2 regions of the Clostridioides sp. LIBA-6822 genome follow, and region 2 is predicted to be linked to the other one. Evidence: riboswitches for the same ligand, from Rfam matches in the RefSeq annotation. Region 2 holds a riboswitch; the other holds the start of a gene.
The links. A riboswitch is a leader RNA that binds a small molecule or an ion and turns the genes downstream of it on or off. The one in region 2 is predicted to bind cyclic di-GMP.
Positions count from the first base shown of each region.

Region 1: it holds a riboswitch for cyclic di-GMP, as region 2 does, so the genes downstream of both, ACTG48_RS10465 (SH3 domain-containing protein) here and ACTG48_RS16125 (SrtB-anchored collagen-binding adhesin) in region 2, are expected to answer to the same signal.

Region 1 is NZ_CP196995.1:2,178,668-2,184,662, reverse strand. Features, by position in the region: gene ACTG48_RS10480 (NTF2-like N-terminal transpeptidase domain-containing protein) at 1-570, opposite strand, end outside; gene ACTG48_RS10475 (ABC transporter ATP-binding protein) at 673-1,434, opposite strand; gene ACTG48_RS10470 (FtsX-like permease family protein) at 1,445-3,775, opposite strand; cyclic di-GMP riboswitch class I at 4,291-4,384, shown strand; gene ACTG48_RS10465 (SH3 domain-containing protein) at 4,469-4,957, shown strand; gene ACTG48_RS10460 (hypothetical protein) at 5,306-5,704, shown strand; gene ACTG48_RS10455 (TetR/AcrR family transcriptional regulator) at 5,858-5,995, shown strand, end outside.
Region 2 is NZ_CP196995.1:3,374,886-3,380,880, forward strand. Features, by position in the region: gene ACTG48_RS16125 (SrtB-anchored collagen-binding adhesin) at 1-2,444, opposite strand, end outside; cyclic di-GMP riboswitch class II at 2,557-2,642, opposite strand; gene ACTG48_RS16130 (cation diffusion facilitator family transporter) at 2,768-3,946, opposite strand; gene ACTG48_RS16135 (alpha/beta hydrolase family protein) at 4,179-5,798, opposite strand.

The sequences.
Region 1 (5,995 bases), 1.2 Mb from region 2:
TGCTTGTGCATAATAAAGATCTGAATCAGTAGGATTAATAGAAATTGATTTTTTCAGTAGAGTTTCAACTTCTTTAATGGTTTCCAGTTTATAATCCTCAAGTGTAAGTTGAGCAAGAGCCATACTATTAATGGAAAAATCATTCTTGAAACTTTCATGCAATAAGAGTTTGTATTTATTATTTTCAACTATAAAATATCTATTAATTTTTAAAGAATCATTTCTTTTATGAAGAATATTTTTTATCTCAAAAGATTCTTCTAATTTAACCACATTTTTATACTCTTTTCCACCATAATTATATTTTTTTATATTTTTTTCTTTACTTACTTTATAACTAACTACTCTATTTGTTTTAACTAAAATATCTTGAAATTCTTCAAAATTTTCTAGACTAATTTCTTTCTTACTATCTTTACTTAGTAAACTATATGCTGTTTCATAGTCACCAGAGTTCACTCTATCAATATATTTTTTTGCTACATAACTAGCATTTTTTTGAGAACATCCTGCTACAGATATTACAATTGATAATGTTAAGAGTAAAGTTATGCCTTTAGTAATATTCATAATGTAATCACCTAATAATTAAATTTTATTAATTATATTTTAGCATCAAATATTGAATAAGTCATCAGCTTTAAAGTATATAAAGAAGATAGTTTAATAAAATTAAAAACCTAACTCTGATAACCAACTTATTAGTTTATTTTCTCTCTCTTTTAAATCATTACTATTAAATTTTCCTAATTTAATTTCACCAACAATCATACCATCAGACATAAATAATACTCGTTCTGTCTTTGCTGCTACTTTGACGTCATGAGTTACAAGCATAATAGTTGTTCCTAATTTATTAATATCTATAAGAATATCCATTACTTCATTTGTTAGCTTGGAGTTAAGTGCACCTGTAGGTTCGTCTCCAAATAAAATTTTCGGGTTGTTAATTAAAGCACGACATATGGAAGCCCTTTGAAGTTGCCCTCCCGAAACCTGAGTAATATCCTTATTTTTTATTTCCGAAATATTCATTTTTTCCATAAGCCTTGTCGCTCGTTCATTGATTATTTGACGACTTTCTTCTTTATTTAAGTAAGCTGAGAGAATTATGTTGTCAAATATATTTAAGTTTTTAAGTAAATTACTTTGTTGAAATATAAAGCCCATATTTTTTAATCTAAGTTTTGATAATGCTTCTTCGGACATATTAGAAATCATTTCACCTGAAAAATTGACTATACCAGATGTTAATTTATCCATTCCACTTATGTTATGCAGTAATGTTGATTTACCAGACCCAGAAGCACCCATAATAGATATAAATTCTCCATATTGAATTGATAAATCTATTCCTTTTAAAACTTGCTGCATATTTCCTTTAGCAATAGTATACTCTTTAATAATTTTTTTAGCTTCTATAATATTATTCATAACATACCCCTTACTCTATAATAGACATAATTTTTATTTTATTGATTGCTCTATTAATTACTATAATTGTAATTAATACTGTGAGAATTAAAGCTGATGGACAAAGTATATATACAATTAATGGATTTACTATAAATTGAAGGTTTGAGATACCAGAAAGTAGTAAACCAGATATTTTTTGTCCAAGTGTATTTGCCATAATAATTCCTAAAATAACTCCGATTATAAGTACTAATAAAGCTCTAGTAATATATTGAATACGTATATCTTTAGTAGAAAATCCTAAACTAAGCATAGTTGCTGTTTGTGGTGTATCTTTGGCAATGAGCATCTTAAAAAACATTGCTGTAATTAGTGAAGAAATTACAATAGATATGACAACAGCTAATTTTATAACAAGTCTTAACTGGTTGATAATAGAGCTTAATGTCTGACTTATATAATTATTTATATCTGTAACTTTAGCAGGGTAATAACCAATACTGTATTGTTCTAATTTATCTGCTACATTGACTCCAGGTTTTAAATTTAAATTTATGACATGCCATAAAACATTATCTTTGTTAGATGGTAACATAGCTTTTGCAGTCTTACCACCATGTGTAATGTCTTGATATATGCCACTAACAGTAAGAGTTAACTCTTTACCTTTTGAGAAAATAGATAAATTATCTCCAATACTTTTTTCTAGTTCATTTGCATTTATAACAGATAGTGCAATTTCATTTTCTTTTGTTGGTGCAGAACCTTTTACATATGTAAGTGGGAAAGTTTTAAAGTTTCCATTTTCTATTTTCATATTTTCTACTTTGCCATTTTTATTTTTTATTTTATATGAACTTGTTGTAAAGGATTCATATTTTTCAACATCATTGTCATCGTTAATTTTTTGTAATATAGAATTAAAAAGATGTTGGGTTTGATTTGTCTGTGATAAATCAATACGAATATCACTCTTACCAGCGCCCATATAAGTAATAAATTCAGGTGATTGAATAGTATTTAGAAAATTAAGTGGTACAATCATGAGGAAAATACAAATCATGTAGACAAAACAAAGCAATCCATAGACAGTAAATTTTCTTACTACTTCATTTAACCCTAGAAATATATTGGCATTTGTCATTTTGGTTTTGTATAGCTGTAAGCTATATCCATGTATTACAGAGTTTGTAGAATGATTATTTCTTAATGCATTAACTGCTGATATTTTTTTGAATCTTTTAAGTATAAGTTTACAAAAGAATACAATAGCTACAAATACAAGAACTGAACTTATAAATGGAATAAGAATACTAAAGATATCTTTATCTACTGTTCCCATATAAATATAAATATTTTTTGTAAAAAAAACTCCTATGAATAACGACAATATATAGCCAAGAAAACTTGCAAAAGATGAAATTAATACGTATTTTATCAAATATAGTTTTTGGATGTTACTATTTTGAATACCAATGGCTTTCATAACACCAATTTCTCTGTAGTCTTCTTCAATCGTTGTAATTAAAGTAAATCGTAAGCATAAAATAGAAATTGTAATAAGAAGAATGCTAATTAAGATGACAATAGCAATTACAATTCCGTCAGACAAAGCATTTAGTAGTTTATAAGTGGAATAAGTTATTGATGTACCTGTTTGTGGGAGCTTAGTTGATTGATATAGTGTTTCAAACTCACTAATTTTATTTATATCATTTAATAGAAATTCAATTAGATATTCGCTTTCCCCTATAGTAGCTTTTAAAGTGCCCCAATCATTATCACTGATTAAAAAACGCTTTGAAGTAACAAGAGAAGGGTTCATCTGTGCATCACGTATAAAATCTTTTATTGTAAATTCCATAAAGAAACTACCCTTAATAATTTTTATTTTATCTCCAATTTTTAAATTGCATTGTTTCATATAGTATACAGGAACTCCTATTTCCCCATCTTGTATTTGCATTATTTGATTCTCCATATCTAATAGAAAGTCAAATTTATCATTTTGTTTTGTAAAGCTATTTTCTAGTACACTATTAGCCTGATTTTCTCCTTTATTTCCTAAAAAAATATTAGCTCCATTTATATTTAAAAGTTCAGTAGTTTGTTGCTTTTTTACATATGGAGTTTTAGCTGAAAACTTGTCAATTTCTTCTTGATTTAATTTGCCAGAATACATTTGAACATAATGAGGCGCATGGGATTTTTGAAACAAAGAAGTCATGGAATGAGTTAGTTCTATAATGATGCTCGTTGCACTAGATACCAGCATTGATGCAAGCAAAATAAAAATAAATAGAGTAATTGTTATCACTTTGTTTCGAGTTAAATCTTTTAATAATATTCTCTTAAGCATAAATAATCCTCATTTCTTAAAAATTTTGTATTGAATATTTTAGATTTATTTTATATTAGTCATAGATATATAAAAATTAAACTGACCGTCGGTCTATAACCATAATATAATAATATTACTATTTTGTCAAGTTATTAAAAAAGTAAAATATAAACTTCTTATGATAAAGTGTTTATACAAAATATACCCTAAAGAAATTAGTAAGAATTTTAAAAAAGAATATAATTAATATATTTTATTTTTAGTTTTTTACTAATCAATAATTTTTAATATTAATTAAGTATATAAAAAATTATTGATTATTTTTATGTATTAATATTTATTAAAAAAGATTTGTTAAAAGTAATAGTATCATAGATAAATTACTATTTTTTAGATGAATTATGAAGAATAATAATTAAATTAATAAATATAAAGGTATTTTTTGCTTATTATTAATTAAAAATTTAATTTATATTTAATTAATATAAAATTTGAGGTAATATTATTTTTAAATTGTTCAAATTATGTTATTATTCAGATATAGGCAATATTAGATAAATCTAATGACGCAAAGCTATAGGGACTAAAATCTTTATGTAATAAAGGTCATGTCAGCCAGTTGCCAAAAAGATAATGATTCTTTTTGTTAAAAGTATTTGTTGAAAGTATATATTTTTAATAACTTAATATTTGGCAAGAGGAGGGCTTAAGATGATATCTGAATTAATGTTAAAAAATTTTGGCGAATCTAGCATCAATTTTAAGACTAAAATTAAATTAAATTTAAGAGAAAGACCAGACATAAATAGTATGAAGTTGAAAAGTATACCAGAAGGTAAAATTGTCAAGCTAAAATGTGTTGATGGAATATGGGCAGAAGTTGAAAGTAATTATGACAAAGGATGGTTACTTTATAAATATTTAGAAAAATTAAACAATGTTAAAAACAATAGTAACAACATGGTAAAAGATAGAAAAAAGAATTATGTAGGAAATATAAGAACAAATGGTCTAAGTTTAGAACTTAGAAATGACAGAACATTAGACTCTAGAATTATAACTACAATTCCTGATGGTTTTAAAGTTGAAGTATGTTATAGTGTTGGGAAATGGGCAAGAGTGAATATTGATAAAAGTGGAAAAAGATATTCTGGATATGTATATAACCAGTATATAGAAGAATGTTTAAGTTTATCATAATTGGATACTAGTAAGCTTTAAATACACTAATAAATCTCAGAAAAAGAATCCTAATCATAGGATTCTTTTTCTTTTGTAAAAATCATCATTTAATACTAAACAGAATAAATTAATTAAGCTATCTTAATTATAAATGGAAAATTTAGTTGAAAGTAGATTTAATTTGTATTTTGTGTACTAAGTATCATAATTTACTATTAATTTAAAGAATTTTAACAAAAGAGAAACTTTACAGAATAAAAATATATTAAAGATAAGAAAACATATAAGAAATTTGAAAAATTTTGTAATTTTTACTTTAATATATACTATAATAAACTAGATATAAGTTTTTATGAGGGGGAAAATATGAAAAAAAAGAAAAAGTTGATTGGAGTAATTATATCTTTTTTACTTATAATCAGCATTATAAATCCATTACAAGTTGAGGCAGAAGTTATTACTGATTCTAGTGTATACATTTCTTCAACACAAGAGAGTTATCAATCTAATAATACTAGGTTTAAAACTATTAAATCTAAAAGTAGACACAAACGTAGTAAATCTAGTAAAAGTAGAGTGAAATTAAAAAAAAGGACTACAAGAACTAAAACTTATGGACATGGAATTCTAAATAGACACAAAAGTCGAGGTATAAGGAGATATAATATTTTATCAAAATTGGTACTGTCAATAATAGTTATGTTTGTTGTTATAGTTTTAGTTATATTAATATTTATTAAAAGAAAGAAGAAGAAATTTTATTAAATACAACAATGAAAATTATATAGTTGTTTTATGTGATTTTATTATTAATTAGATGGTAATTTAAAGAACAACGTTTTGTTAATTATTGATGTTTATTTAATAGCATGATATAATTTGAACGGAATAATATGCTGTTTAAAAGGAGATACAAAAATGGCACGAAAACGAATATTAAATGGTGGTAAACGAGATGAACTTATTGATAATGCACTTAAGTTGTTTTTAGAGTATGGATATGAGAACACCTCTATAAGAATGATTTTAGATAGTGTTGGTGGAGAAGTTGGCATG
Region 2 (5,995 bases):
CCAATATCTTTCTTATCAATATTAACTTTGATTTTGTCCTTTAATTTTTCATATCCACTTGGAGCCATTATTTCTACTAAATAATATGTTCCTGTTTTTTTTACACTAGATTGAATTATACCATCTTCATCACTAACTAAATTCTTAACTACTACATTTCCAGATACATCTTCTAAATTAAATTTAGCACCTGAAAGTGCGCTTTTATCTAAAGCATCTACTTTTTTAGCTTCAAAAGCATAACCTTGCTTAGTAGTTTCTACTCCAGGAGGACTTGAACCATTAATCTGAGCTACATTTTGTATAGTCTCTCCAACTTTTACATCCGTGAAATCTGCATCAAATGTAACCCAACTTTGCACAGGTTCGCCTTCTTTTATCTGCTTAAATTCATATTTATTTACTAATCTTATAGTGTTTTTTCCATCTCCAGCTTCTTTTTTAAGTTCAAGATTATCAGAATATTTTATATTAGATATTTTTAAAGCTGGGTTTACTTTATCCAAAAGATTTACTTGACCTGCATCATAAACACCATAAGTTGACATATTTATTTTGTATTTAACAATCTGATTATCATTGCTATTTAAGACTTTTTTATCAACTTCTTTTTTTGCACTTATTAATCCAGAATTCTTCTTAAAACTTATCTCATCACTTTTATCAACTTTACTGTTATTTGCATCAAGAACAGCTCTATTTGTATAACTATCTTCAATACTAATAACCTTTAATGTATAAGCTATATAAAATTTTGATTCTACTTCTTCTTTACTAAGATTAATTGTAAATCCAGTTATAACTTTATCTACTTGACCACTTTCATTTCTTTTTTCTTCTAGTTTATACGAAATGTTGTTGGCAATTTTTTCTTTACTCCAAGGAGTCCAACTTCCATTCATTGGAATTTCTACAACTCTAAAATCATGTCCAGCTTCTCCTGCTGTAGTTAATCTCATACCTTCTGGTATGTTATCTGTTATAACAACATTACTTATTGGTGACTTATCATCATTTACTGAAATCTGATAGTTTATTACTTGACCAACTTGAGTAATATTTGTTGCTCCTGAATGCCCTTTAGTCAAAAGATAATCGCTACCTCTATCAAATACACTTACAGTAGCATCGTCTTCTTGTACCTTCTTACCATCAGATTCTATCCTAGCTACATTTTTATATTTATTATCATGTTTTGCATTTTCATCACTAATTCTAGCTTTATATTTAACTGTATACGCTTTATCTATATTCCCAAAATTAACTGAGATAGAGTTTGTATTCTGTTCAATGTTAAAATCACTCACTTCTTTCCCATCGCTTGCTACTACACTCACAGAATTATTTACCAATGTCAACCCTTCTGGAAGTTCATCATACAAAATAATGTCTTTTAATTCTTCCTGTTTTTCATTTACTTGTATACTATAATTTATATTTTTATTTTTAACTGGCATAAATACAGTAGTTGATTTTCTTCCTTCAACAAGCTTTTTAAGTGTTCCTTTAGCCTCTTCTACATCGTCCTTATCTCCAGGCTTTATTTCTACATCCACATCTCCACTTCCACTTTCTATCTTTCCAGTAGTTTCAATATGAATTTTTGTATTTGTTTCTTCATCAACCTTTTTAACATATGCTTCTAGACCTATTTTCCCTTGCATTATACTTTGACCATTAGGTAGTTCTCTAAATGTAAGTGTGTATTCTCCATTACTTTCTGTTTTATCAAAACATTCACTTGTATAATCTAAATTAACTTTATTAAATACATCTGGCACCTTGAAAGTTATTGAATCACCTGCTTGTATTCCCTTTGATGTTGGAGTATAAGTTAATTTAAATGATATTTTTTTCATTGATTCAGTTTCTATTGTACTATTATTAATTTTTATAATGAATCCATAATCTTCATTCTCTTCATTAAGTTCTTCTTCTAAAGTTTTTAATAGATTTTCATCTTCTAATGGCTTCTCTTCTTTTGGAATCTGCTCTGTATTTTTATTGTCTAATGGCTTCTCCTCTTCTGGAGTCTGCTCTGGCTTTTTATTGTCTGATGGTTTTTCTCCTTCTGGAGTTTGTTCCGGCTTTTTATTGTCTGATGGCTTCTCCTCTTCTGGAGTCTGCTCTGGTTTTTTATTGTCTGATGGTTTTTCTCCTTCTGGAGTCTGTTCCGGCTTTTTATTGTCTGATGGCTTCTCCTCTTCTGGAGTCTGCTCTGGTTTTTTATTGTCTGATGGCTTCTCTCCTTCTGGAGTCTGCTCTGGCTTTTTATTATCTGATGGCTTCTCTTCCCCACTTGATGAACTAGTTGAGCTATTTTGACTCTGACTGTTATCTCCTAATTCCGAAGCATAAGATACAGTTGGATATATTGTAGATACTACCATACTTAAAATCATAATTAAGCTTATTAATAATGCCCTTTTATTACCCTTCTTCATATAGATTTCTCCCCTCTATACTGTCTATAGTTTATAAATTTCCATTGATATCCCATTTAAATTAATTTTTATCAAAAAATTATACAAAAAAAGCTATGAAAATAAATAAATTTATATTCATAGCCGGTTGCACCACTGACTCAGTATGTCCATAAGGCGCCCAATAATAAGACATACATCAACATCTCTATAATATTTTATAAAAAACAATTAAAATTGTTATATTCATACTAAATACAATTATATATTTATATTATATAATGACTATATCTTATTGTCTATATATTTTACATTTTTTTCCTTATAACAATTTTAGGTAATCATTAAATAAAATCCTTATCCACAACAATTACACAATTATATTCAGGATTCATCTCCTTAACTAATCTCGTTATATCTTCTTTTAAATCTTCTTCTGACATATTTTTAGAGAACTCAGAAGGATTAACTACTATATCAAACACTAAATTTTTCTTATTTCCTTTTCCAACTATTCTAAAATCATGCATAGATTTTACGAGACTATTTTTCTTAAGTATTTTTTCAAGTTCTTCCTTTGCTGACATAACTTCTTCATCTTCAAGACATATAGGGTCCATGTGAATTACCAAATATATATCCAATTTTTCAGATATTTCTCTCTCAGCAGTATCTATGATTTCATGAATTTCCATTATATCTATATTTGATGGAATTTCTGCATGTATAGATGCAATACATCGTCCAACTCCATAGTTATGGATTATTAAATCATGTGTCCCTATAATATGTTTATAAGATAGTAATAATTCTATAATGGATTTTACCATTTCTTCATCTGGGGCTTCTCCTAGAAGAGGATTTATAGTATCTTTTACAAGTGAAAATCCAGCATAAAGTATTACTAGTGATACTGCAATACCAACATAGCCATCTATAGGAAAACTAGTAAACCTAGCTATAACAAATGATATTACTACACAACTCGATGTGAATACGTCTCCTAAAGCATCAAGTGAAACTGCTTTTAATGCTGAAGAATTAATTTTATTTCCCATAAATTTATTAAATTTACTTAACCAAACTTTAATCATTATAGAAGCAATTAAAAGTACAAGAGGTATTACTTCAAATTTTATAGGTACTGGATTTACTATCCTTTCTACAGATGACTTTATAAATTGAAGTCCTACCAACATCACCATAAATGCTACTATTAATGCGGATAAATATTCTATTCTTCCATGTCCAAAAGGATGCTCTTTATCAGCTGGCTTACTTGCTAATTTGAATCCTATCATAGTTATTGCTGAAGATGCCATATCAGAAAGATTGTTAAATGCATCAGCCATTATGGCTATACTTGCTGTGAGCATACCTATAGACACCTTTACTACAAATAAAAGTAAATTAGATAATATACCTACTACACCAGCTACATAACCATACTTATTTCTAACATCTCTATTTTGAACATTTTCACTATCTTTGATAAATGTTTTGACTAGGATTTTTGAAAACATAAAACTTACCCTCCTTGTCTTCTATTTTATTAACAAATTTTAGAATTTATATCTTTATTTATGATAACATAATTTGTATATAAAATTCTTAAAAGTTACTCTATCTTAATAAGATATTATTAGCCTTATTTTCATACAGCCATTATAAAAGCAACATATTTTCAGTTTAAATTCTTGAAGTCTAACAAAATTAGCCCTAGATATTTTATAATTTTACCTAGGACTTATATTACTATTTTATACCAACTATTTTATTTAACATAATTGAACCTGTATCTGGATTTTCAAATTCAAATTTAATGCCTTTTACATTAGATAAATCTATGTTTTTAAACTTTTCAATAGGTATTATTGTATCACTTACTGGAGTATATCTTGACCAAAACTCCATAAATTTTCCTTCTACATATTCATCTCTCACAGCTTTACCCTCAAAATATTTTATAGCAGACACTTTATCATTATCCATTATTACACTACTTTCTTTTCCTTTAGAATCAATTAAGCTAAGTTTAACTGAAACCTTCTTATCTTTACTATTTAACTCACTAGGAGAATTCAACGCCCATCTAAATTTTAGTGCAGAGTAATCTTTTAAATTTTTATTACTTAAAGGTAACTCTATTTTTGCTTCTTTAGATTTCCAATCAACTTGCAATAAATCAACATCTTCACTTGAGCTTATATTACTAAAAAGTTTTGCAGTATCTTTATCTAATCTCTCTGATTCAACTACCTCTTTTGTATCAACATCACTTGAATCTATATCTTTAAATGATTTTTGATTGAATAAATCTAAAGAACCATTATATTTAACTTTGTTTAATGTCTGATACTCATACATTTTATATGGCAATCCCTTTTTACTAAAAATAGGTGATTCGCTATCATCAAAGTCAAAAATAGATTTCATATAGTCAACTGCATAATTAGAAAAGAAATCTCTATGTTCTTCTTTACCTAATTTTTCAGGATAAGTCCCATCCGTATCTCGTGGTGCAGAAAATTCCTTTTCTCCCAAAACTGAGTTATATGCATTATGATTTCCACCTACTAAATAAGTTAGTCCCAATGGGCTTTTTCTATTTTTATCTAAGGATATAGCATGAAAAATATCATCTCCACTGTGAATAACATCTCCATCGTACTCTGATACTATTATTGTTGTTGGTATATCTGGAAACTTTTCTATCGGACTATTATAGGCTGGTGTAAGTGATATAATTCCTTTTATTCCCTTAAACTCTTTTTGTATTTGGTCTTGTGCTATTTTGAATACACCAGAACCAGCTACAGAATGACCTATAAGACCAATATTATTTAAATCAACTTTATCTTTAAGATATACTCCAAATCCGTTTTTATTTCCCTCATTTGCATCTTGAAATGCTTTTATATAAGCCTGAGTTAAATATGTGATTCTCTCGTTTTCTACAGGTTCTCCATACTTAAAAGTATAGTTTACTGAAGTATCAATAGATACTCCTATAATACCATTTTTCGCTAAATCTTCAGTAAGATATTTAAATCCATCTTCAAAATCATTTTCTCCATCTCCATGTTGCCCATGAAAGATTAATACTACAGGTGCTTTTTCTTTTATCTCTTTAGGAGCTGATATTATACCTTCTATCTTAAAAGGTATTGTCTTTCCTCTTATAACTATTTCTGATGTTCCTAAACTAAATTTATTAGATTCAATCTTATTATCATTATTTTTTGTTGAATTTATTTCGTATGATATTTTTTCATTTGAAGTTTCATTAGAATTAGCTTTATTTGTACAACCTACAAACAGAGCACTTATTACTGATATAGATAAAATCATACTAATCCATTTTTTAAATTTCATAAATTTATTCCTTTCTATATATCCATTTTGATATGATTTATTGGATTTCTAGTAAATTTTCTTTATAACTTAATATCTATTTATTAATCTTTCTATCTATTCGGATAATCTATTTGAATTCTATTAAAGTAACCTTATACTATTAGTTCCTTTTCTTCATAGATTTATTGTCATGCTATTATTTTTCCCAAGTATTA